Regions from separate parts of the Alkalispirillum mobile genome, predicted to be linked through region 1. Evidence: predicted binding sites of a transcription regulator. Region 1 holds the regulator's gene; each other region holds the start of a gene.
The links. The regulator FliA, encoded in region 1, starts transcription of late flagellar genes. The targets are predictions, from matches to a motif close to GCTAAAGTTNNNNNNNNNNCNGCCGATA.
Positions count from the first base shown of each region.

Region 1 (7,672 bases):
GGCAAGACCACCACCGTGGCCAAGCTGGCCGCCCGCTTCGCCCTGAAACAGGGTCGGGACCAGGTGGCGTTGGTGTCCACCGATACCTTCCGTATCGGCGCGCAGGACCAGTTACGGAATTTCGCCGGTATCCTGCAGGTGCCGGTCTACAACGCGGCCAGCGGCGAGGAACTCGCCGAGGTGCTGGACAGCCTGCAGGACAAGCGCCTGGTGCTGGTGGACACCGCCGGCATGAGCCAGCGGGACGTGCGGCTTGCCGAACAGTTCACGGCCCTGCGGGAGAGCAGTCGCCGGCTGCGCACCTGCCTGGTACTGTCGGCAGCCACCCAGTTGAGCACGCTCACCGAATCCATGCGTGCCTTTGCCGCCGCCGAGCCGCAGGGCTGCATCTTCACCAAGCTGGACGAGGCGACCAGTCTGGGCGGTATGCTGACCGTGGCGCTGCGCAGCCGCCTGCCCGTGACCTGGCTGGGGACCGGGCAGCGGGTACCGGAAGACCTTGAGATCGCCAGGGGTGATAAACTGGTCGAGCGCGCCGGCGCCCTGGTGGACGAGTACCAGCAGGAGGTGGACGAGGAGGCCCTGGCGTTGAGCCTGGGTGGCGCGCGACATGCTGGTGAATAACACGGGTTTCGATCAGGCAGCAGGACTGAGACGCATGGCTAATCCCAGACCGGTAAAGGTCATCGCCATAACCAGCGGCAAGGGTGGCGTCGGCAAGACCAACGTGTCCGTCAACCTGGCGGCCGCGCTCAGTGCCCGGAATCAGCGGGTCATGCTGATGGACGCCGACCTGGGGTTGGCGAACGTGGACGTGATGCTGGGGCTGTCGCCGCGGAAGAACCTCTCCCACGTGATCGACGGTACCGCCACGCTGGACGAGGTGCTGCTGCGTGCCCCCGGCGATTTCACCATCGTGCCCGCCTCGTCGGGTACCCAGCGCATGGCCGAGCTCACCCCGGCAGAGCACGCTGGGTTGATCCGCAGCTTCAGCGAGCTCAGCCACGACCTGGACTACCTGCTGGTGGACACCGCGGCGGGCATCTCCGATGGCGTTATGAGCTTCGCCAAGGCCTCCCGCGAGGTGATGGTGGTGGTCTGCGACGAGCCCTCATCCATCACCGACGCCTACGCGCTTATCAAGGTGCTGAACCGCGATCACGGGGTGGAGCGCTTCCACATGGTGGCCAACCGGGTGCGCTCGCCGGAGGAGGGGCGGATGCTCTTCCGCAAGCTCTCCGCGGCCACCGACCGCTTCCTCGACCTGGCCATCGATTACGTGGGCATGGTGCCGGAGGATGACTGCCTGCGGCGCGCCGTCCAGAAGCAGCAGCCGGTGGTTACCAGCTTCCCCGGTAGCCCGGCAGCGCGGGCCTTCAAGGACATGGCCATGCGCGTGCAGAAGTGGCCCATGCCGGCACAGATGGTCGGCAACCTGGAGTTCTTCGTTGAGCGCCTGGTGCAATACAGTGCCGGGGAGGTGTCCTGATGAACGGACATGCCATGTACGCCGAAGTGGCGGCGCAGAGCCAGAATGACCTGCTGGTGAGGCACGCCTCGCTGGTCAAGCGCATCGCCCACCACCTGGCCGGCCGATTGCCGCCCAGCGTGCAGTTGGACGACCTGATCCAGGCGGGCATGGTGGGGCTGTTGGAAGCGGCCCAGCAGTACGATGCCGGCCAGGGGGCGAGCTTCCAGACCTACGCCGGGATCCGCATTCGCGGGGCCATGCTGGACGAGATCCGGCGGTTGGACTGGACCCCGCGCTCGGTGCACCGCAAGGGCCGCTCGGTGGCCGAAGCGATCCGGACCATTGAGCACCGCACCGGGCGGGATGCCCGCGATCACGAGGTGGCCCACGAACTGGGCATCACCCTCGACGAGTACCACCAGATCCTGCAGGATGTTTCCACATCCCGCGTCTTCAGTATCGATCAGGAGGATCCGGCGACCGGCGAACCGCACCAGCTACCGGGCGACCACCCGGAGCCCTTTGCCGAGATCACCGACGAGGGCTTTCAGCAGGCACTGGCCGAGGCCATCCGCCAGTTGCCGGAGCGGGAACAGCTCATCATGGCCCTGTACTACGACGAAGAGCTCAACCTGCGCGAGATCGGCCAGGTGCTCAATATCACCGAGTCGCGCGTCAGCCAGATTCACGGCCGTATCGTCGTCAAGCTGCGCGACTTGCTCAAGGACTGGCTGAGCCGCGGCTAACGCCGCCTCTGTGTGCTAACGGGCCGGATGTAATAGGGGGACTGTCACAGCCATGAACAAGAACATGAAGATCCTCATCGTGGATGATTTCTCCACGATGAGACGCATCATCAAGAACCTGCTGCGGGATCTGGGTTTCAACAACACCGTCGAGGCCGACGACGGCAAGACGGCCCTGCCTATCCTCAAGCGCGGCGGCATCGACTTCCTGGTCACCGACTGGAACATGCCGGGCATGACCGGGCTGGAATTGCTCAAGGAAGTGCGAGCCGATCCCGATCTCAAGGACCTGCCGGTGCTCATGGTCACCGCCGAGGCCAAACGTGATCAGATCGTGGCCGCCGCCCAGGCCGGCGTGAACGGATACATCGTCAAGCCGTTCACCGCCGTCACGCTCAAGGAGAAGATCGAGAAGATCTTCGAGCGGATCGACGCCGAGGGGGCGTGAACGCATGAGCGCAGAATCCATGAGCGATGGCCAGGCCAATCACCCGCAGGAGGATAGCCTGGCGCGTTACCGCGAGGCGGCGGAACGCCTGATGCAGGCGGTTGACCGGGGGGACCAGGGCGAGGCCGACGCGGTGGTGGACGAGCTGACCCACCTGCGCGAGACCGAGCTCTTCCAGCAGCTGGGCCAGTTGACCCGCGACCTGCACGAGGCGATCAAGTCCTTCAAGCTGGACACGCGGCTGTCAGACATCGCCGCCACCGAGATCCCCGACGCCCGGGAGCGCCTGAACTACGTCATCACCATGACCGAGCAGGCGGCCCACCGCACCCTGGGCATCATCGAAGAGTCCATGCCGCTCACCGACGAGCTCCGCGACCAGTCCGCGGAGCTGGCCGAGCGCTGGCGCGCCTTCCGTCGCCGGGAGCTCTCCGCCGAAGAGTTCCGCGAACTCTCGCGGGACATCGACGGCTTCCTGGGGCGCGCCCGGCTGTCCGCGTCCGATCTGCACAATAAGCTCTCCGAGGCCCTGATGGCCCAGGACTACCAGGACATCACCGGGCAGGTCATCCGTCGGGTGATCGGGCTGGTCGAGGAGGTCGAGGAGAACCTGGTGCAGATGGTGGCCCTGTCCGGCAAGGCCCGGGGTGAAGAATCCCGGAAAACGGCCGATAAGGGCAAAGAGAACAAGGAAACCGATATGCGGGGCGAAGGGCCACAAATGCCCAGCAAGGGTGAGGATGTGGTCAAGGGCCAGGACGACGTGGACGATCTGCTGTCCAGCCTGGGCTTCTGATTGGACACGCGCCCGGCTCCTGCCGGCTGAGCAGGGCACCGCATGAATCACAGGGGGCAGGCATGGGGATCGACATCGAAGACGACATCGTTCAGGACTTTCTGGTGGAGTCCCGGGAAATCCTGGAGAACCTCGGCGAGCAGTTGGTGGACCTGGAGCAGAGTCCCGACGACCGCGATCTGCTCAACGCCGTCTTCCGCGGTTTCCACACCATCAAGGGCGGTGCGGGCTTCCTGAGCCTGGACCCGTTGGTGGAGGTCTGTCACCGCACCGAGGACGTCTTCAATCTGCTGCGCAATGGCGATCGCACCGTCACCCCGGAGTTGATGGACACGGTGCTGCAGGCGCTTGACGTGGTGGTCAACCAGTTCAACAGCATCGAGAACGGCGAGGACCCCGAGCCCGCCGACCCGGCACTGCTGCGCGACCTGGAGGCCCTGAACATCACCGACGAGCAACGGCTGGCCGGGGAGGGCGCTCCGCAGGGCGACACGGCCGCCGCCGACCCGCCGGTACAAGGGAAGAGGCAGGCCGAGGGTGCCCCTGGTCAGGGGGAAGAGGGCGACATCAGCGACCAGGAATTCGAGCAGTTGCTCGACGCCCTGGAGGACGAGCAATCCGCGCCCGCTGCAGATCCCGCCGGTACCGACCAGGGCGCCAGCAGCAGCGACGAGATCACCGACGACGAATTCGAAGCCCTGCTGGACGAGCTGCACGGCAAGGGCAAGCACGCCGGCGTGCCCGAAAAGGAGCCGGCTTCCGCCTCCACCGGCGACCAGGGTGGGACCCAGGCTGCCCCGGATCAGCCTCAGGGCAACGGCGACGAGGAGATATCCGAGGACGAGTTCGAGGCCCTGCTAGACGACCTGCACGGCAAGGGCGGCGCCCCCGGGAAGGGAGCGGCGGACGACAAGGCGGACCGCGGTTCTGCATCGGCCTCCGAGGCCCCGCCTGCCGCCCCCCGGGAGCCGACGCCCAAGGCCCGGGCGGAGCAACCCGCGCAGCCCGCCAAGCCGGCCGCGGGTGGCGGTTCCGGTGGCCAGAAAGGGGGCGGTGGTACGGGGGGGCAGTCCTCGGGCGGTGGGGGTGCCGGCAAGGCACCCGCACCCAAACCGGAAGCCACCGTGCGCGTGGATACCGCCAAGCTGGACGACATCATGAACCTGGTCGGGGAGCTGGTCCTGGTCCGGAATCGGCTGGCCACGTTGCGCGGCGTGCTGGGCGATGAGCGCATGGGGCAGGCGGTCTCAGACCTGGAACTGGTTACCTCCGACTTGCAGACCGCGGTCATGAAGACCCGGATGCAGCCGATCAAGAAGGTCTTCGGGCGCTTCCCCCGCCTGATCCGTGATCTCGCGCGGAACATGGACAAGGACATCAAGCTGGAGACCCGCGGCGAGGACACCGACCTGGACAAGAACATGGTCGAGGCCCTGGCCGATCCCATGGTCCACCTGGTGCGCAACGCCGTGGACCACGGCATCGAACCCCCGGACGAGCGTGAGGCAGCGGGCAAGCCCCGCGCCGGCACAGTCCTGCTGGCCGCCGAACAGGAGGGGGATCACATCCTGCTCACCATCGCCGACGACGGCCGGGGTATGGATGCCGAGAAGCTGCGTAACATCGCGGTGGAAAAGGGCGTGATGGACCGAGAGTCCGCCAACCGGCTGGACGAGAAAGAGTGCTACAACCTGATCTTCGCCGCTGGCTTCTCCACCAAGGAGGAGATCTCCGACGTCTCTGGGCGCGGGGTGGGCATGGACGTGGTCAAGAACAGCATCTCGCGTCTGAACGGCACGGTGGATATCGACTCCGAGATGGGTGTCGGCACCACCATGAAGGTTCAGCTGCCGCTGACGCTCGCCATCCTGCCCACGCTGATGGTCAAGGTCGGGGGGCGCAAGTTCGCCTTGCCCATGTCCGTGGTCCGCGAGATCTTCGAGCTCAACCACAAGCGGACGAACGTGGTGAACGGGCGGCTGGTGGTCATGGTGCGCAACAAGGCCATGCCGCTGTTCTTCCTCGAGCGCTGGCTGCAGCAGATGGGCGAGGGTACCGTGCGGAGCATGCACGAGGCCGGCAGCGACGACGAGCGCCAGGTGGTGACCGTGATCCTCGGCAACCAGGCCGTGGGCTTCGTGGTGGACGAGGTCATCGGGCTCGAGGAGGTGGTCATCAAACCCCTGGGTGCCATGCTCCAGGGGCTGCCCGGCCTGGCCGGGTCCACCATCACCGGCGACGGCAAGATCGCCCTCATCGTCGACATCCCCAGTCTGGTCAAGGCTTACGGTACCCGGCTCTGACCGGGTGCCGTCGGCCAATGCCCCCCGGTCCGGCCCCGCTGAGCCCGCCTGATACGGTAGACTGCGACTACCGAGACATGAACGTCCCTGCATCGGGAACTGGGAGGTAATGGGTGAAAGTACGTGCGCTGGTGGTGGATGACTCCGGCTTCTTCCGCCGCCGTATCAAGGCCATGTTGCAGGAGCATCCCCGCATCGAGGTGGTGGGGGAAGCGGCCAATGGACGGGAGGCGGTGGCGCAGGTGCAGAAGCTCCGCCCGGACGTGGTCACCATGGACATCGAGATGCCGGAGATGGACGGCATCACTGCCGTGCGCGAGATCATGCGCCAGCAGCCCACCCCGGTGCTCATGTTCTCCTCGCTGACCTACGACGGCGCCCGCGAGACCCTCGATGCCCTTGATGCCGGGGCGTCCGATTTCATTCCCAAGCGGTTCGCGGACATCTCCGGCGACATGGAGCAGGTCAAGCGCCAGTTGCAGGAGCGCGTGATCGCGCTGGGCGGTGGCCGCGGCGCGCCGGCCAGTCGTGCCCCGCGCCCCTCCGCGCCCACCAGCCCGCCGCCGGCCCGGAGCGAAGCGCAGCGCCCGGCAACCCCCGCGGCCCGGGCCGGCACGGAAAAAACCGGCGTTGCAACGGCGCGGTCGCGTGCGACAACACCATCCGCACCAGCCGCCGCGCCGGCAGAGGCCCCGCCGCCCCGTGCTGATCGCGGGCATCGGGTGCGCGCCGGGGACCTGAAGCTGGTCGTGATCGGGACATCCACCGGCGGCCCGGTCGCCCTGCAGCGGGTCATGACCCAGCTGCCGGCGGGTTACCCGCTGCCAGTGCTAATCATCCAGCACATGCCGGCGAGCTTCACGCCCGCCTTCGCCGAACGCCTCAACGAGTTGTGCCGAATCCAGGTGCGCGAGGCCCAAAACGGTGACGAATTGCGCCCGGGGCAGGCGCTGCTGGCACCCGGTGGCCGACAGGCCGCAGTGGAGGAGCGCGGCGGTAAATTGACGGTTCGTGTTTTTGACGCGTCGTCTGAGCAGTTCTACAAGCCGAGCGTGGATATCGCCTTCGCCTCCGCGGCCAAGTATTGCCCCGGCAAGACATTGGGTGTCGTGCTCACCGGCATGGGGGCCGATGGCTGCGAGGGTGCCAAGCTGATGAAGCGTGCGGGGAGCCCGATCTGGTCCCAGGACGAAGCCACCAGTGTCATTTACGGCATGCCGGCCGCTGTGGCCAAGGCGGGGCTCACCGACCGCGTCCTGCCCCTGGACCAGGTGGGCGAGGAGTTGGCCCGGCTGCGCTGAGCCCGGGGGGGTTGGCCCGCTGCTTGCATCATATGGCCTGTATTCCAGGCACACGGAGAACCGACGGCCAAGCCCATGAGGATCTGGACAGTCGCCAATCAAAAAGGCGGGGTCGGCAAGACCACCACCGCAGTCAGTTTGGGCGGCCTGCTTGCGCTCAAGCGCCGCCGTTGCGTGCTGGTGGATCTGGATCCTCACGGCTCGCTCACCGCCTACTTCGGCTACGACCCGGAGACCGTGCAGCCCAGCATTTACGATCTGTTCGACACACCGGGCAAGGCCCCGCCGGCGCGGGAGCTGTTGCACGACACCGGCGTGGAGGGCCTGAAGCTGATTCCCGCCTCCACGGCACTGGCGACCCTGGACCGTCAGCTGGGCAGCCGGCAGGGTATGGGGCTCGTGGTTCAGCGGGGTCTGGCGACGCTGGAGGATGACTTCGAGTTCGCCTTCCTGGACTGCGCGCCGATGCTGGGGGTGCTCATGGTCAACGCCCTGGCGGCCTGCGGCCACCTGCTGATACCGGTGCAGACCGAGTTTCTGGCACTGAAAGGCCTGGAGCGGATGATCCGGACCCTGGACATGGTGCAGCGTTCGCGCAGTCGGCCGT
Region 1 is NZ_RCDA01000002.1:204,581-212,252, forward strand. Features, by position in the region: gene flhF (flagellar biosynthesis GTPase FlhF) at 1-624, shown strand, start outside; gene DFR31_RS09180 (MinD/ParA family protein) at 659-1,489, shown strand; gene DFR31_RS09185 (RNA polymerase sigma factor FliA) at 1,489-2,217, shown strand; gene DFR31_RS09190 (chemotaxis response regulator CheY) at 2,282-2,665, shown strand; gene DFR31_RS09195 (protein phosphatase CheZ) at 2,670-3,461, shown strand; gene DFR31_RS09200 (chemotaxis protein CheA) at 3,524-5,764, shown strand; gene DFR31_RS09205 (protein-glutamate methylesterase/protein-glutamine glutaminase) at 5,878-7,065, shown strand; gene DFR31_RS09210 (ParA family protein) at 7,141-7,672, shown strand, end outside.

Region 2 (7,672 bases), on a different contig from region 1:
AGTGGGCGCGGGACTACCTGGGACAACGCGGGCTGGCCAGCAAGTACCTATATGAGGAGATCGACCCGGCCTGTGACGCCCTCGGGCCGGGGAACAAGCTGATAATGGCGACCGGTCCGCTGACCGGGACCATGGCCTCTACTGGCGGCCGCTACTCCGTTGTGACCAAGAGTCCGCTGACCGGCGCCATCGCCTGTTCCAATTCCGGCGGCTTCATCGGCGCCGAGATCAAGATGGCCGGTTGGGACATGATCATCTTTGAGGGCGCCTCCCCCACCCCGGTCTACCTGTACCTCGAGAATGAAAAGGCCGAATTGCGCCCGGCGGACACCCTCTGGGGTAAAACGGTGTGGGACGCGGATGCGGAACTGCACCGCATGCACCAGGACCCGGAACTGCGCATCGCCTGCGTCGGACGTTCGGCGGAGGCCGGTTGTTTGTACGCGGGGGTCATCAACGACCTCCACCGGGCGGCCGGCCGCTCCGGCGTGGGCACGGTCATGGCCGCCAAAGGGTTGAAGGCCGTCGCGGTGCGTGGCACCCGGGGGGTGGGCAACATCCACGACCCCATGCGCTTTCTGCAGGCCACGGAACAGGGGAAGAAGGTGCTGGCCGACAACGAGGTCACCGGCCAGGGGCTTCCAACCTACGGCACCCAGGTGCTGATGAATGTCATCAACGAGATGGGCGCGATGCCCACTCGGAACATGCGCGAGGTCCAGTTCGAGGGGGCGCACAAGATTTCCGGCGAAGCGATGCATGAGCCGCGCAGCACCGACCAGCGGCCCAATCTCACTACGAACGCCGCCTGCTTCGGTTGCACCATCGCCTGCGGCCGGATCAGCCGGATCGACAACGGCCATTTCACCGTGGAGCACAAGCCCAGGTACTGGGGCAACTCCGGTGGTCTGGAGTACGAGGCGGCCTGGGCCTTGGGCTCCGATACCGGGGTGGATGACCTGGAGGCCCTCACCTACGCCAACTTCCTGTGCAACGAGGACGGTTTCGACCCCATCTCCTTCGGGGCCACGGTGGCTGCCGCAATGGAGCTGTACGAAGCCGGCGCCATTACCGATCGGGACACAGAGGGCCTCGCCCTGCACTTCGGCTCCGCCGAGGCGCTTAGCCGGTGCGCGGAGCTGGTGGCCTCCGGTGAAGGCTTTGGCAAGGACCTGGGGTTGGGCTCCAAGCGGCTTTGCGAGAAGTACGGCCAGCCGGACCTGTCCATGACGGTGAAAGGCCAGGAATTCCCCGCCTATGACCCAAGGGGCATCCAGGGCATGGGGCTGGCCTATGCCACCTCCAATCGTGGCGCCTGCCACTTGCGCGGCTACACCGTGTCCTCAGAGGTTCTGGGTATTCCCGAAAAGACCGATCCGCTCGCCACCGACGGCAAGCCGGAGCTGGTGAAGGCCTTCCAGGATGCGGCCGCCATGGTGGACTCCTCCGGGCTGTGCATCTTCACCACCTTCGCTTGGACGCCGGATGATATCGCCCCGCAGATCGATGCCGCCTGTGGCGGGGGCTGGAACACCGATCGGCTGCTGGAGATGGGGGAGCGGATCTGGAACCTGGAGCGGGACTTCAACCTCCGGGCCGGCCTCACCGGGGCCGACGATACGCTGCCGAAGCGGCTCCTCAAAGAGGCGGCCAAGGTAGGCCCCGCGAAGGGTCGGGCGAATGACCTGGGCAAGATGTTGCCCGAGTACTACCGGGTCCGCGGCTGGACAACCGATGGCCGGGTCACCGATGAAACCCGTAAACGGCTGCGCCTTTAAAGTAGCGTGGGAGAGTGAGCATGCAACACGTGATAGTCGGCGCCGGTCCCGCCGGTGTGGTGGCTGCTGAGCGCCTGCGCAAGCTGGATCCGCAGGCCGACATCAAGCTGCTGACCCGGGAACCGGCGCCCCCCTACTCCCGCATGGCGATCCCCTACTACCTGGTGGAGCAGATACCGGAGTCGGGCACCTGGCTGCGCAAGCAGCAGGACCACTTCGACCGGCTGGGCATCGAGATCGTTGAAGGGGCAGTGAACAGGCTGGACACGGCAGGCCACGAGGCCCATCTCTCGGATGGCCGGACATTGACGTACGACCGCCTGCTGCTGGCTACCGGCTCCAGCCCCGTGATTCCGCCCCTACCCGGCATGGACAGGGAGGGCGTCCACACCTGCTGGACCCTGGCCGATGCCCGCGCCATCCTCCAGCGGGCCCGACGCGACGCCCGCGTGGTCCTGATCGGTGCCGGTTTCATCGGCTCGATCATTCTTGAGGCGTTGGTCACGCGGGGCACCCGGCTGACCGTAGTGGAACAGGGCGACCGCATGGTCCCGCGGATGATGGACGCGGACGCGGGCGATTTGATCCGCCGCTGGTGCGAATCCCGTGGCGTAGCCGTACGCACCAGCGAGACGGTAACCGGAGTGGCGGAAGGGCCGCCCGGCGGACACCCATTGGCGGTCGAGCTGGGGAACGGCGATGCGCTCCCGGCTGACCTGGTCATCGTCTCCGCCGGTGTCCGCAGCAATACCGATTACCTGGGCGGTTCCGGCATTGAAGTAGATCAGGGCATCCGGGTGGATAACCGGCTGCAGACAACCCTGCCGGACGTCTTCGCTGCGGGTGACGTGGCCCAGGGGCCCGACTTCTCCACCGGGGGCTGGTCGGTACACGCCGTCCAACCGACCTCCGTGGACCACGGCCAGGTTGCTGCCAGCAACATGGCAGGCCGGACCCGCCACTACCATGGCAGTCTCCTGATGAACGTACTGGATACCCTGGGCCTGATCTCCACCTCTTTCGGGCAGTGGCAGGGCGTGGAAGGCGGTGACAGCACCGCCCTGCTCGACCGGGAGCGTTTCCGCTACCTCCGCCTGCAATTTCAGGACGACACCATTGTCGGGGCGAACAGCCTGGGGCTCACAGAACATGTGGGGGTGCTACGCGGACTCATTGAGGGGCAGGTGCGCCTTGGCAAATGGAAGGAACGCCTGGAAGCCGACCCCACACGCCTGATGGAGGCTTATCTGGGCTGTACCCAGGCCATCGGTCGCCCTAGCCCAAAGGAGGCGCCCGCCTGATGGATGCGCTGCCAATGAAGATCCAGGTCAAACTGTATGCCAGCCTCTCCGACCGTATGCCGGACGGAGTCCCCCCCCACGAGGGCGCGCTGCTGGATTTACCGGGCGACACCAGCCCCCACGCGTTGATTGACCAGCTGGACGTGCCCCGGGAGTTGGCGCACCTCATATTGCTCAACGGCGTTTACGTGAACCCGGAGGACCGCGACAAACCGGTGCTGAGGGATGGTGACGTGGTCGCCGTCTGGCCCCCTATCGCCGGTGGCTGACCCGGCCGCACCCGGCCCCAGCGTGGTGCGCAAACAGATGGGACTGCGCCCGCCAGCCTTGCTGGCCGGCGTGAAGGCGCTGCCCGCGCCAACGCCCTGGCAACCGGCAGGCGCCGGGGCCCTCGAGGCGGGAGACGACTCCACGGGAAAAGTCCACGTACGGGTGGAGGCCCTGCCCGACCGGCACCTGGGCAGACTGCACTTGCCGGCCAGCCATGTAACGATCACCTTCACCGGGGTCAGCCAGCCGCAACGTGATGCCTTCCTGAAGGCATTTGAACACCGGTTCCAACGCGGCGGGGGGTAATTCAGGCGCACATGGAACGCCGCACGCACTCAAACAGGGGATAAACCCGGGGGGGGGGGGGAATGAATATGGCGGAGAGGGAGGGATTCGAACCCTCGGTACCTGTTAAGGTACACACGCTTTCCAGGCGTGCTCCTTCGACCGCTCGGACACCTCTCCGCTGACTTGCTGCTGCCGCCAACCGGCGACAGGGCGCAAAGAGTAAACCACTTGCCGGTGCGTTGCAATGCCCCGCGGTACCGTCGCCGACCGGGAGCGGTCAGCGCATCCCCTGCACACTGACCGTGACCTTGCGCTCGTGTCCCTGGTACCGGTGCTCCCAGAGGTAGATGCCTTGCCAGGTGCCAAGGGCCAAGCGCCCGTTGGCGATGGGGATGGTCAGATCGTTATGCGTGAGTACCGAGCGCACATGGGCCGCCATATCGTCCGCCCCCTCCACCCGGTGCTCGAACATCGGATCACCATCCTGCACCAGACGGCCGAAGTACCGCTCCAGGTCGCGGCGCACCGATGGATCGGCGTTTTCGCACAACATCAGCGAGGCACTGGTGTGGTGCAGGAAGACGTGGGCCAACCCGCTCAACACGCCGGCCCGCTGAACATCCTCGGCCACCGTTTCCGTGACTTCCAGGGTGCCCCGACCGCAGGTGAAAAAGCTGTGTCGTGTCTGTTGAAAGTGCATCACTGATCCTAAGTGATCTATCCGGCGGACAGAATGCCCTTAAGGACACCGTGGGAACAAGCCCCCGGAAACGGTCAGGAAACGGCCAAGCGGTGAAAGAGTTCGACGCCACCCACCGCAGCCGCCGTGGTGCCCACCGTCCAGACCACCAGGCTGAGCGTCATCCAGACCATGGTCGCCCGGGATTCGGACCGTAGCAACAGCGCCGCCACGGTGGCCAGGTGAATGCCTGTCACCAACGGGCCCAACAGGGCCAGGCCCGGCAGGCCCCACCGGTCCCAGACCCGCTGCACCCTGGGTTTCATGGCCCGGCGCGAGGCACCGGACTTACCCCGCCAACGCAGCCACCACTGCCAACCCGCCACGATGAGCAGCACGGGCAATGCATTTCCCAGCAACGCCACCAGGCCTACCCAGAAGGGTGAGAGGCCCATCGCCACCCCAATGGGAATCACGATCAGTAACTCGAGCCACGGCGTTGCGGCCATCACGAAGATGACCACGTACTGCCAGAGGGCCTCCAACAGCGACATTACCGGTACCTGCCCGCTATCTGTGGAGGCTCCCCGGTGAGCACCCAGGAGGCCAGGGCTGCATAGAGCTGTCCCAGGTACTCGGCTGCATCATGTTCCGTCCGCTGCGCGGGCTCCAGGGGGGCGTCCCCCCGGGGCAGGCGATCCCGGGCGGCATCCAGCAACCCGCCGATCTCATCGGCCCGGGTCCGGTAGAAGACCTCGGCATGCTCCCGTGGGCCATCCAGCACTTCTTCGACTGCGCGCGCCATCCGGCGAAGCGCTTCAGTGTTGTCTGACATCAATAAACCCTGCTCGCTGCTGTGGTAAAAAGGGGCCGTTGGGTGGATGCCCGCAATGCTCAACTTCGGCAAGCCATCGCCGATAACAGCTGTAACGGGTAGGCAGTTACCCGGATAAAGCCAGGCCCAATACAACTTCAATAATACCAATCCTGTGCTCCCCGGGGCATACGGGAAAGATGCCGCCAATGACAGACAATCTGAGCCTCCGGCAACGCCTGATCAAGCTGAACATCAAGCAGAAGCTCGTCCTCCTGGTGCTGACTACCAGCATCATTCCCCTATCGCTGATGGGCGGCTTCACGTTCCATCTGATGAAGGGGCAGCTACAGACCCAGCTGGAGGGGACGCTCGTTGATATGAGCAGCGAGGCCAGTGCCCGAACCGATGACTACCTGCTCCAGGTGGGCGACAAGGCGCGGGTGGTAGCGGAGGACCGCCGGATTGCGATTGGCGGCGGTGCCGTGGCGGAGGATCTACTGGAGCAGTACCGCGATCTCTTCCCCGAATTCGACTGGATAGGGGTCATCGATGCGCAGGGTGAGGCCCGGGCCACGGCCGGCGAGATCATCGGGACACCGGCTCCCGAGGAGCAGCAAGGGCGCTGGGCCGACGCCCTCGACAGTGGCCCCACCGTGGTCGGCCCGGGAGCCGAAGACGGCGTGCCACGCGCCCTGACCCTGCTCCACCCAATTGACCAGGGCAGCCAACGGGAAGCGCTGTGGATCGCTGCACAAATGGACATGGCACTGCTGGATGAGCGCATTGGCGGCGTGCGTATCGGCGAATCCGGGCGCGCCACGCTATTCGACGCCGCCGGCCGGCTCCTCGCCCATGAGGACAGTGACCGGACCGGTTACGACATGAGCCACTACGCCATCATGGGCCCACCGCTGGAACAGGGCGAAGGCCACCCGGGGGCGGTATTCACCAGCGGCGACGGCGAGGAGAAATGGGGCCTCACCGTGATGCTCGAGGGTTTCAACGACCGCTTCGGTGCAAATTGGGGGCTGATCCTCGACCAGACCACCGACGAGATCTATGCGCCGGTCACACTGCTCTGGTGGATGCTGTGGGTTCTCTGGGTGATCGCCTTCCTGGTCACGCTTGCCTTCGGACTCTACTACGCCGGCCTGATCGCCAACCCGCTACGCCACCTGTCCGCGGGGCTGAATAACATCGCTTCTGGCGACGCCGACCTCACGCGGCGACTTGAGGTGGAAAGCCGAGATGAGATCGGGCAAACGGCGGCAGCTTTCAACGCCGTCATGGACCGGCTGCATGAACTGGTCAGCAAGACCGCCCGGTCCGCTCACCAACTCGCATCCGCCACCACCGACATGATGGCCGCCAGCGCACGCACGGGCGACGCCATGGCCACCCAACGCAGCGAGGTGGAACAGGTGGCCACCGCCATGAACGAGATGACAGCCACCGTCCAGGAGGTGGCGCGGAACACCCAACAGGCAGCGGATAGCGCCCACCGGGCGAGCAATCAGGCGGGAGAGGGCCGGCAAATGATGGCCCGCGCCATTGACAGCAACCGCACTCTGGCCGAGGAAGTGCGCGATGCCAGCGGCGTGATGGCGCAATTAAAGGAAGACAGCGACAACATCGGCACCATCCTGCAGGTCATCACCGAGATCGCGGAGCAGACCAACCTGTTGGCCCTCAATGCGGCAATCGAAGCCGCCCGCGCCGGCGAGCAGGGGCGTGGATTTGCCGTGGTCGCCGGTGAGGTCCGCAACCTCGCCCACCGGACCAACGAGTCCACCACGCAGATTCAGGACATTATTGAGCAGTTGCAGACGCGCGCCGAGCGGGCCGAAGCGGTAATGCAGCGCGGCCAACGCCAGGCCGAAGACAGTGTGCACCAGGCGGCGACCACGGGCGAAACCCTCGAACAGGTGGCCGCTCAGATCACCGGCATCAATGACATGAACGCCCAGATTGCCAGCGCGGCGGAGGAGCAGAGCGCCGTGGCCGAGGACGTGAACCGCAGTATCCACACCATCAACGACATCTCCAGCCGCAACGCGCGCGGCTCGGAGGAAATCCGCGCGGCAGCGGAAAACCTCAACAAGCTGGCCGAGGAACTGGAACAGATGGTGCGGGTCTTTAAGGTCTGACCCGCCCTGGTGGGAGCCGGTCAGTCGTCTGAGGCCACCGGCTTCCAGATACGGACCTGCTCGCCCTCCCAGTTGGCCTGCTCGCGCAACGTCCGGTAACTCTCCTCGATACCGGAAGGACCAGCCTGGCGCTGCACCGAGAGCACGGTGTTCACCGGGTGGGCGCAAAGGCTGGCCGCGTACTCCACCTCTTCGCGGGCGTAGGGCAGAGCCTCTGACATCCCGGGCGCGCCGTAGGCCTCGACCAGGTGGTGCGCCACCCGCTCTATCACCGTCTTGTAGGCGGCATCCTCGATCTCCGCCACCACCACCAACGTGGACCATCCGAAGCTCTCGGTACCGAGGAAGCCATTCAGAAAGGCCTGACGATGGCCCCCGGTCCAGATGGCAGG
Region 2 is NZ_RCDA01000001.1:149,774-157,445, reverse strand. Features, by position in the region: gene DFR31_RS00770 (aldehyde ferredoxin oxidoreductase family protein) at 1-1,778, shown strand, start outside; gene DFR31_RS00765 (NAD(P)/FAD-dependent oxidoreductase) at 1,799-3,079, shown strand; gene DFR31_RS00760 (MoaD/ThiS family protein) at 3,079-3,348, shown strand; gene DFR31_RS00755 (hypothetical protein) at 3,386-3,655, shown strand; tRNA gene DFR31_RS00750 (tRNA-Ser) at 3,725-3,814, opposite strand; gene DFR31_RS00745 (secondary thiamine-phosphate synthase enzyme YjbQ) at 3,915-4,337, opposite strand; gene DFR31_RS00740 (small multi-drug export protein) at 4,412-4,870, opposite strand; gene DFR31_RS00735 (hypothetical protein) at 4,870-5,151, opposite strand; gene DFR31_RS13825 (methyl-accepting chemotaxis protein) at 5,340-7,280, shown strand; gene DFR31_RS00725 (DUF6505 family protein) at 7,301-7,672, opposite strand, start outside.
Region 2: DFR31_RS13825 (methyl-accepting chemotaxis protein) is a predicted target of FliA. The motif match lies at 5,209-5,236, and genes of this name have one in related genera.

Region 3 (7,672 bases), on a different contig from region 1:
GGAACGCTTCGAGGGTGAAGGCGGCCACGCCGCACCGGGTGTAGACGATGCCCATGAGAAAGGCGCCGTCGAATATGAGATGAACGGCGAAAAGCACATGCTCAAACATGGGGCCGTGGTCATCGCCGCCATCACCTCCTGCACTAACACCTCCAACCCAGCGGTGCTGCTGGCGGCTGGCTTGGTGGCAAAAAAGGCGGCGGAGAAAGGCCTGAAGCCCAAACCCTGGGTCAAGACCAGCCTGGCACCGGGGTCCCAGGTGGTGCCCGCCTATCTGGAGCGAGCCGGTCTGCTGAAGCCGCTGGAGTCACTCGGCTTCCACGTGGTCGGCTTTGGTTGCACCACCTGCATCGGTAACGCCGGCCCCCTGCCCGAGCCGATTCAGAACGCGGTTCGTGAAGGCGACCTTTGCGTCTCCTCGGTGCTTTCCGGCAACCGGAACTTCGAGGGTCGTATCCACGGTGACGTGCGGACCAACTACCTGGCCTCGCCGCCCCTGGTGGTCGCCTATGCGCTCGCCGGCAGCATGGCGAAGGACCTCTACAAGGAACCGCTGGGCGAAGACCAAGATGGCAATCCGGTCTACCTGAAGGATATCTGGCCAACCCAAAATGAGGTTGCGGAACTCGCCCAGCAGCACATCACCTCCGAGATGTACCGCGAGAAGTATGCGGACGTCTTCCAGGGCGACGAGACCTGGCAGGCGATCAAGGTCAGCGGTGGCGAGATCTACGACTGGGGTCCGTCCACCTACGTCAAGAACCCGCCCTACTTTGAGGGCATGGGGGCCGATGCACCGGGCGCGCCGGAGATCCAGGGGGCCCGTTGCCTGGTCTACGTGGGTGACTCCATCACCACCGACCACATCAGCCCTGCCGGTGCCATCCATCCGGAAAGTCCGGCCGGCCATTACCTGCGTGAGCAAGGTGTGGAGCCCAAGGACTTCAACTCCTACGGCTCGCGCCGGGGTAACCACGAGATCATGATGCGCGGCACCTTTGCCAACGTGCGGCTGCGCAACAAGATGGCCCCCGGCACCGAGGGCGGTTGGACCACCTTTGTGCCCGGTGGTGAGCAGATGTTCATTTACGACGCTGCGATGAAGTACAAGGAGGAAGGCACCCCGCTGGTGGTTCTGGCCGGCAAGGAATACGGCACCGGCTCCTCTCGCGACTGGGCGGCCAAAGGGACAAACCTGCTGGGTATCCGGGCGGTTATCGCCGAAAGCTTCGAGCGTATCCACCGTTCCAACCTGGTGGGCTTCGGGGTCCTGCCGCTGCAGTTCAAGGAGGGCGACAGTGCGGAGGCGCTTGGCCTGACCGGTCAGGAGGCGTTCACTGTGAGTTCCCTGGACGGCGACCCGGAAACGGTCGAGGTCAAGGCCGAGGGGCCAAACGGCACCACCACCTTCGAGGCGCTGGTCCGCATCGATACGCCGAAGGAGTGGGAGTACTTCCGCAACGGTGGCATCCTGCACTACGTGTTGCGGCAGTTGGCCGACAAGGCGGCCTGAGAGGCGTTACCGCGGTGGGTGGCCTCCTGGGCCCGCCGCTTTGCTGAGACCGGGGCCCGCACTGGGCCCCGTTTTTTTTCGCGGCTAAACCTGTCGCGACCCCTGCCGATACAGCGGGTATGAAGACGCTACCGCTGTTTAACCGGTCGCAATCGCGCCTGCGCGTGCTGCTGGGCTTGGTTCTGCTCCTCGCTGCCGTCGCCCAGGCCGGCGCCGGCTATGTGGCGACACCCCACCAATCCCGCTGGAGCGCTGTCTCCGCGGCCCACGGTTGCCACCTGGCCCACGAGATCCCCCGCTTTGCCACCGTCCTGGTCAGCCAGGTCGCCGATGAGCGATTGGTGTTCAGCCTCTACCTGCACCGCCCGCTGACCGAGTCGCGGCGGGGTGAACTGCGGGTAGAACACCCGCACTGGAAGGAGGGTGACGATGAGCACCTGTCCGATGTGGTGCTGGAGTCCGGGCGCAGGGCCATCAGCCTCGGTCATTACGATACCCAGCACCTGCTGACCCGGCTGGAGCAAGGGCGGCAACCGACGTTGGAGTTGGTGGGCTGGTACGCCGCGGAGCCGGTAAACGTAGCGATCTCCCCGGTGGCATTTCGCGCCGCCTACCGCGATTTCCTGGCCTGCAAGGAACACCGTGCCGCCAACGGCAGCACGCCGACCGGCGAGGCGGGCGCCGCCGCGGGGCATGAAGAAGCCGGCGCGCTGCCCGCCTGGCTGCAACAGGGCCAGGAGACTGCCAGCCTGGATACGCCGGACGAGGACGGCGTGCCGTTGCCGGAGGCACCGCAAAGCACCGTCTATTTCGCCTTTGATGACGACGGCCTGACCCGAACAGCCAAGGACCGGCTGGCCGCCTTTGCCCGGCAAGCGGACGACCCCCACCTACAGGTGATCGTGTCCACCGGGCATACAGACAGTACCGGGGACGCTGAATATAATGAGCGGTTGGGCACCCGCCGTGCCGAGGCCGTAAAAGCCGAATTGCAGCGACTTGGCGTGAGCGAAGACCGCGTCCAGGTCCGGAGCGAGGGCCAACGGGCCCCGTTGATGGACGAGGATGACGTTTACGGTGAGGCGGCGAACCGGCGGGTGGAGGTTCACACCGAGTACTAAGGCCGGACCAGCCACCACCAGGGGGCCTTGATGGCACGCGTTCACATTGACCTGCCCGCACATCTGCCATTCAGCACGGAACTGGCCGTGCGGATCACCGATATCAACTACGGCGGCCACCTGGGCAACGACAGCCTGGTCTCGTTGTTACACGAGGCCCGGGCCCGCATGTTGCGCCACCACGGCTTCAGCGAGATGGAACTCGGCGGTGCCGGCATTATTATTGCCGATGCCGCTATCAGCTACCGCGCTGAGGCCTTTTTCGCAGACCGCCTGCGCGTGGAGATCGGCGGACAGGACTTCTCCCGGGTGGGGGGCGACCTGGTGTACCGGGTCAGTAACGTGGAGGATGGCCGCGAAGTGGCGCGCGCCAAGACCGGGATTGTCTTCTTCGACTACGGCCGGCGGAAGGTGCGCGCCGCCCCGCCCGAGTTCCGACAGTTGTTTGAGCCCTGAACCGGCCTGCGCTATTGGGGCTTGCGCTCCGCGGACTTCGCCGCCTGCCAACCCGCTTCGAGCCGGTCCAGGCCCAGGCTGGACAGGTCATCGTGTTCGGCGCCCAGGGCCTCCTCCAAGTGGCGGAAACGGCCTTCGAACTTGTCCCCGGCCTTCTGTACCGCGGTCTCCGGGTCCACGCCCAGGTGGCGCGCCAGGTTCACCACCGCGAACATCAGGTCGCCCAGTTCATCTTCCAGCCGTGCCGGCTCGGCCGCCTCAACCATTTCGCCCGCGAGTTCCTCCACCTCCTCGCGCACCTTTTCCAGCGGCCCCGCCGGGTCGTCCCAATCGAACCCCACCCGGGCGGCGCGGGACTGTAGCTTGCGCGCCCGGACCAGGCCGGGCAGACCGGAGGTGATGCCATCAAGCACGCTCTCATGCTCGGCCTCCCCCTTTGCCGCCCGCTCCTCCGCCTTGATGGCCTCCCAGGAGCGGCGCACCGACTCGGCGTCGTCGGCATCCCCCTCACCGAACACGTGGGGATGGCGCCGGATCAGTTTGTCACTGATGCTCCGTGCCACGTCATCGAAGGTGAAGAAGCCCTCCTCCTCGGCCATCCGTGCATGGAAGACCACCTGCAGCAGCAGGTCACCCAACTCATCCTGGAGGTCCGCCATGTCGCCGCGTCGGATCGCCTCGGCGACCTCGTACGCCTCTTCCAGCGTGTAGGGGGCGATGGTTGCGAACGTCTGCGCCAGGTCCCAGGGGCAGCCCCCATCCGGGTCGCGTAAGGCCGCCATGATACCCAGCAATCGATGCACCTGTTCCACTGTTCAATTCCTCTGCCTGTCGTTGCGACTGAGTGGGGTGGCCGGCCGGTGCGGCCCGAGCCGTTTCCGTAGTGCAGCATTGACACCCGGCAGCGGTCCGCCTAGCTTCCCTGTTAACTGATAAGTAAAAACTGAGTCACGTGTCAGGCTGCCGCCAGGAGGAAACACCATGAATCAGCGAGAAGGCCCTGTCACGGCCAGAGGGCAAAAGACCCGTCAGGCCCTGCTGGATGCCGCCTGCGAGGAGTTCGGCTCCAAGGGATTCTACAACGCATCCATCAGCAGCATCACCCGCCGCGCCGGTGTGGCCCAGGGCACGTTCTACCTCTACTACCGCTCGAAAGAAGAGATCCTTCGTGCCCTGGTGGATCACATGAACCGCAGCATGCGGCGGGCCCAGAGTGAGGCGGTGCAGAACGCCAACCACCGGGTGGATGCGGAGGTGGCCGGGCTGAGGCACTTTATGCGTTTCGCCCTGGAGCACCGCTCGTTGTACCGGGTGGTCATGGAGTCCCAGTTTGTCGATCCGGAGATCCACCGCTCTTACTACCAGACACTGGCGGACCGCTATGCCGAACACCTGTCCAAGGCCCAGCAGCGCGGCGAGATTCGGGCCGGCGACCCGTGTGCCCAGGCCTGGGCATTGATAGGTGTGGCGTATTTCATGGGCATGCGCTTCCCGGTCTGGGAAGAGCGGGAACCGCCGGAGGACTTCATGGCCACGATGGAGGACTTCATCGCCACCGCCCTGTCGCCAGCGCCCCGGCCCGATGCGGGTGAAAGGACCACGAAAGGCGATCGCCAAATGCGAGGCAGCCATTAACCATCGGGGCTCTCCGATGCCTCAAGCCAAGGCTGGTAGAGCGCGCGGAGCAGCGGGCCCGGATCGGGTGCACGCGTATCGCCCGCCGCAGCGGCTTTCTCCAGTGCCTGCGCCGAGAGCCGAGCATGCACCAGCCCGAGGTTATGCCGGGCGCGATAATGCTTCGGGTCCGCCACAAGCGCCTGCTCGTAGGCCATGCGCGCTGCCTCCCAGTCGCCCCGATGCACCCGGTGGTTGCCCAGGCGGTACCAGAATGGTGCCTCATCCGCCGCGTCGGGCACTGCACCTGAATGGCCGGATGGCGCGGTTACGCGGTCCGTTGGCGTGGTCATTGCGCAGCCACTGAGGGCAACCGCAACGCCCAACGCACAGAGGACGCTGCGCAATCCACGCCAATGCTTTATCATCCCTTGTCCCCGCATTCCGTTTTACACCCCGAGTGGATAATCATGTCCGATTCGAGCAGCCAGCAGCCAAGACGCCGCAGCGTAGCGGTTCCGGTGGGTCCCGTCACCGTCGGTGGTGATCATCCCATCGTGGTCCAATCCATGACCAACACCGACACGGCCGACGAGATCCGCACCGTGGTGCAGGTCGCGGAGTTGGCCCGGGCGGGCTCGGAAATCGTGCGCCTGACGGTGAACAACGATGAGGCCGCCGCGGCGGTGCCGCGCATACGCGAGCGGCTGGACGCCATGGGGCTCGACGTGCCGCTGGTCGGCGACTTTCACTTTAACGGCCACAAGCTGTTGGCGAAACACCCGGCGTGTGCCGAGGCGCTGGCGAAGTACCGCATCAACCCGGGGAACGTGGGCAAGGGCAAGCGCCGCGACCCGCAGTTTGCGGAGATGATCGAGTTCGCCTGCCGCTACGACAAGCCGGTCCGGATCGGGGTCAACTGGGGCAGCCTCGACCAGGACCTGCTGGCCAGCATGATGGACGAGAACGCTGCCCTGCCCGAACCGCGTAGCCCGGAGCAGGTGATGAAGCAGGTGGTCATCGAATCCGCCCTGCAGAGTGCCGAGAAGGCCGAGAGCCTGGGTCTGCCGCGAGCGCGCATTGTGCTCTCCTGCAAGATGAGCGGCGTGCAGGACCTGATTGAGGTCTATCGCGACCTGGCCCGCCGTTGCGACTACGCCCTGCACCTCGGACTGACCGAGGCGGGCATGGGGTCGAAGGGCATCGTCGCGTCCACCGCGGCACTGGCCGTACTGCTGCAGGAGGGGATCGGCGATACCATCCGCATCTCGCTGACGCCGGAGCCCGGCCAGTCCCGCACCGACGAGGTGGTCGTGGCGCAGCAAATCCTGCAGACCATGGGCCTGCGGGCCTTCACGCCCATGGTCACAGCCTGCCCGGGCTGCGGGCGCACCACCAGCAGCTACTTCCAGGAGTTGGCACGGGATATCCAGGCCCACGTGCGCGAGCGCATGCCAGAGTGGCGGCAGCAATACCCGGGCGTGGAGAATCTCTCCCTGGCCGTGATGGGCTGCGTGGTCAATGGCCCCGGCGAGAGCCGGAACGCCGACATTGGCATCAGCCTGCCCGGTACCGGCGAGAAGCCGGTTGCACCGGTCTACGTGGACGGAGAGAAGACCGTTACCCTCAAGGGCGACCACATCGCCGAGGAATTCCAGGCGATTGTCGAGGACTACATCGCTCGCCGCTTCGGCCAGGATCAAGCCGAAAGCGGTTAAGACGGGGCGCGGCCGCACCGCGACACCGGCGTGGTACCCGATAAAAAACGCCCGGCCTCCACGAAGGAAGGCCGGGCGTTTTGCCGAACAGCCCCGGCGTCATACCCGCGCCGGGCCATCCGGGCCGATCAGTAGCTGAAGAAGCGGGTATCGCCCTCCATGAACTCACCCACATCATCCGGGTCGGCGACACCGACACCGTCGATCAGGTCGTCTTCGGTGAAGTCGGTGTTGGGCAGGAAGATCGCACAGACGTCCACCTGGGCGCCGGCCTCCATCAGGCCCTGCATGATCTGCTGGGCATTGGCGTCAGGCCCGGTCAGGGTCGGGCCGTCGAAGGCGTTGGTGCCCATGACACCCCCATCGCAGCACAGCAGGATCCGGACCTCGGAGCCCCTCTCCACCAGCTGGCGGGTCAGGATCATGGCCATCGCCTGGGCCTGGGGGCGATCGGAGGTAACCGTTACCAGCACGCGGTCCGCTTTCTCCTCGTCACCGTGGGAGGCGGCAGGCAGGGTCAGCGGCGCCAGGACCAGGGCGAAGGTCATAGCGATCAGCAGGCGTTTGATGTTGCGCATTGCACTCACTCCTCTGGAGTCACAAGGAAAGAAACTTTTGCAGCTCGGCCAACATATCACGGTGATCGAATAAAACAGAACCCCCCGATGCCGCCGGCCCGGTCAGGTACCGTTGCGGAGGGCGCTCAGCACGTCCTCGAGAAGCTTCGGCCCCTTGTAGATGAACCCGGAATAGACCTGCAGCAGATCCGCGCCCGCCTCCATGCGGTCCCGTGCATCCGCGCCGTTCATGATCCCGCCGATGCCAATCAGCGGCACCCGCCCCCCCAACCGCGCGGAGAGGTCCTCCAGCACAGCCTGGGCCCGGTCCCGCAGGGGTTCGCCGGACAAGCCACCGGTCTCCGCTGCCAGCGGGTGGCTCCCCACACCGTCGCGAGAGAGCGTGGTATTGGTGGCCGCCACCCCGTCGATGCCGTGCGCCAGGACCTGTTCGCAGAACCAGGCCCGTTGCGTCTCGTCCATGTCGGGGGCGATCTTGACCACCAACGGCACATAGCGGCGGTACTCCCCCGCCAAAACATCCCTTAGGTGCACCAGTCGGCCCAGCAGGGTCTCTAACAGTTCTCCCCCCTGCAGCTCACGCAAACCCGGCGTGTTGGGCGAGGAGACATTGACGGTGACATAGTCAGCGTAAGGATAGACCTTTTGCAGGCACTCGAGGTAATCGTCGGC
Region 3 is NZ_RCDA01000001.1:302,884-310,555, forward strand. Features, by position in the region: gene acnA (aconitate hydratase AcnA) at 1-1,513, shown strand, start outside; gene DFR31_RS01515 (MotY family protein) at 1,633-2,634, shown strand; gene DFR31_RS01520 (acyl-CoA thioesterase) at 2,665-3,090, shown strand; gene mazG (nucleoside triphosphate pyrophosphohydrolase) at 3,102-3,902, opposite strand; gene DFR31_RS01530 (TetR/AcrR family transcriptional regulator) at 4,072-4,725, shown strand; gene DFR31_RS01535 (tetratricopeptide repeat protein) at 4,722-5,057, opposite strand; gene ispG (flavodoxin-dependent (E)-4-hydroxy-3-methylbut-2-enyl-diphosphate synthase) at 5,175-6,422, shown strand; gene DFR31_RS01545 (DsrE family protein) at 6,551-7,000, opposite strand; gene DFR31_RS01550 (quinone-dependent dihydroorotate dehydrogenase) at 7,103-7,672, opposite strand, start outside.
Region 3: DFR31_RS01515 (MotY family protein) is a predicted target of FliA. The motif match lies at 1,597-1,624, and genes of this name have one in related genera.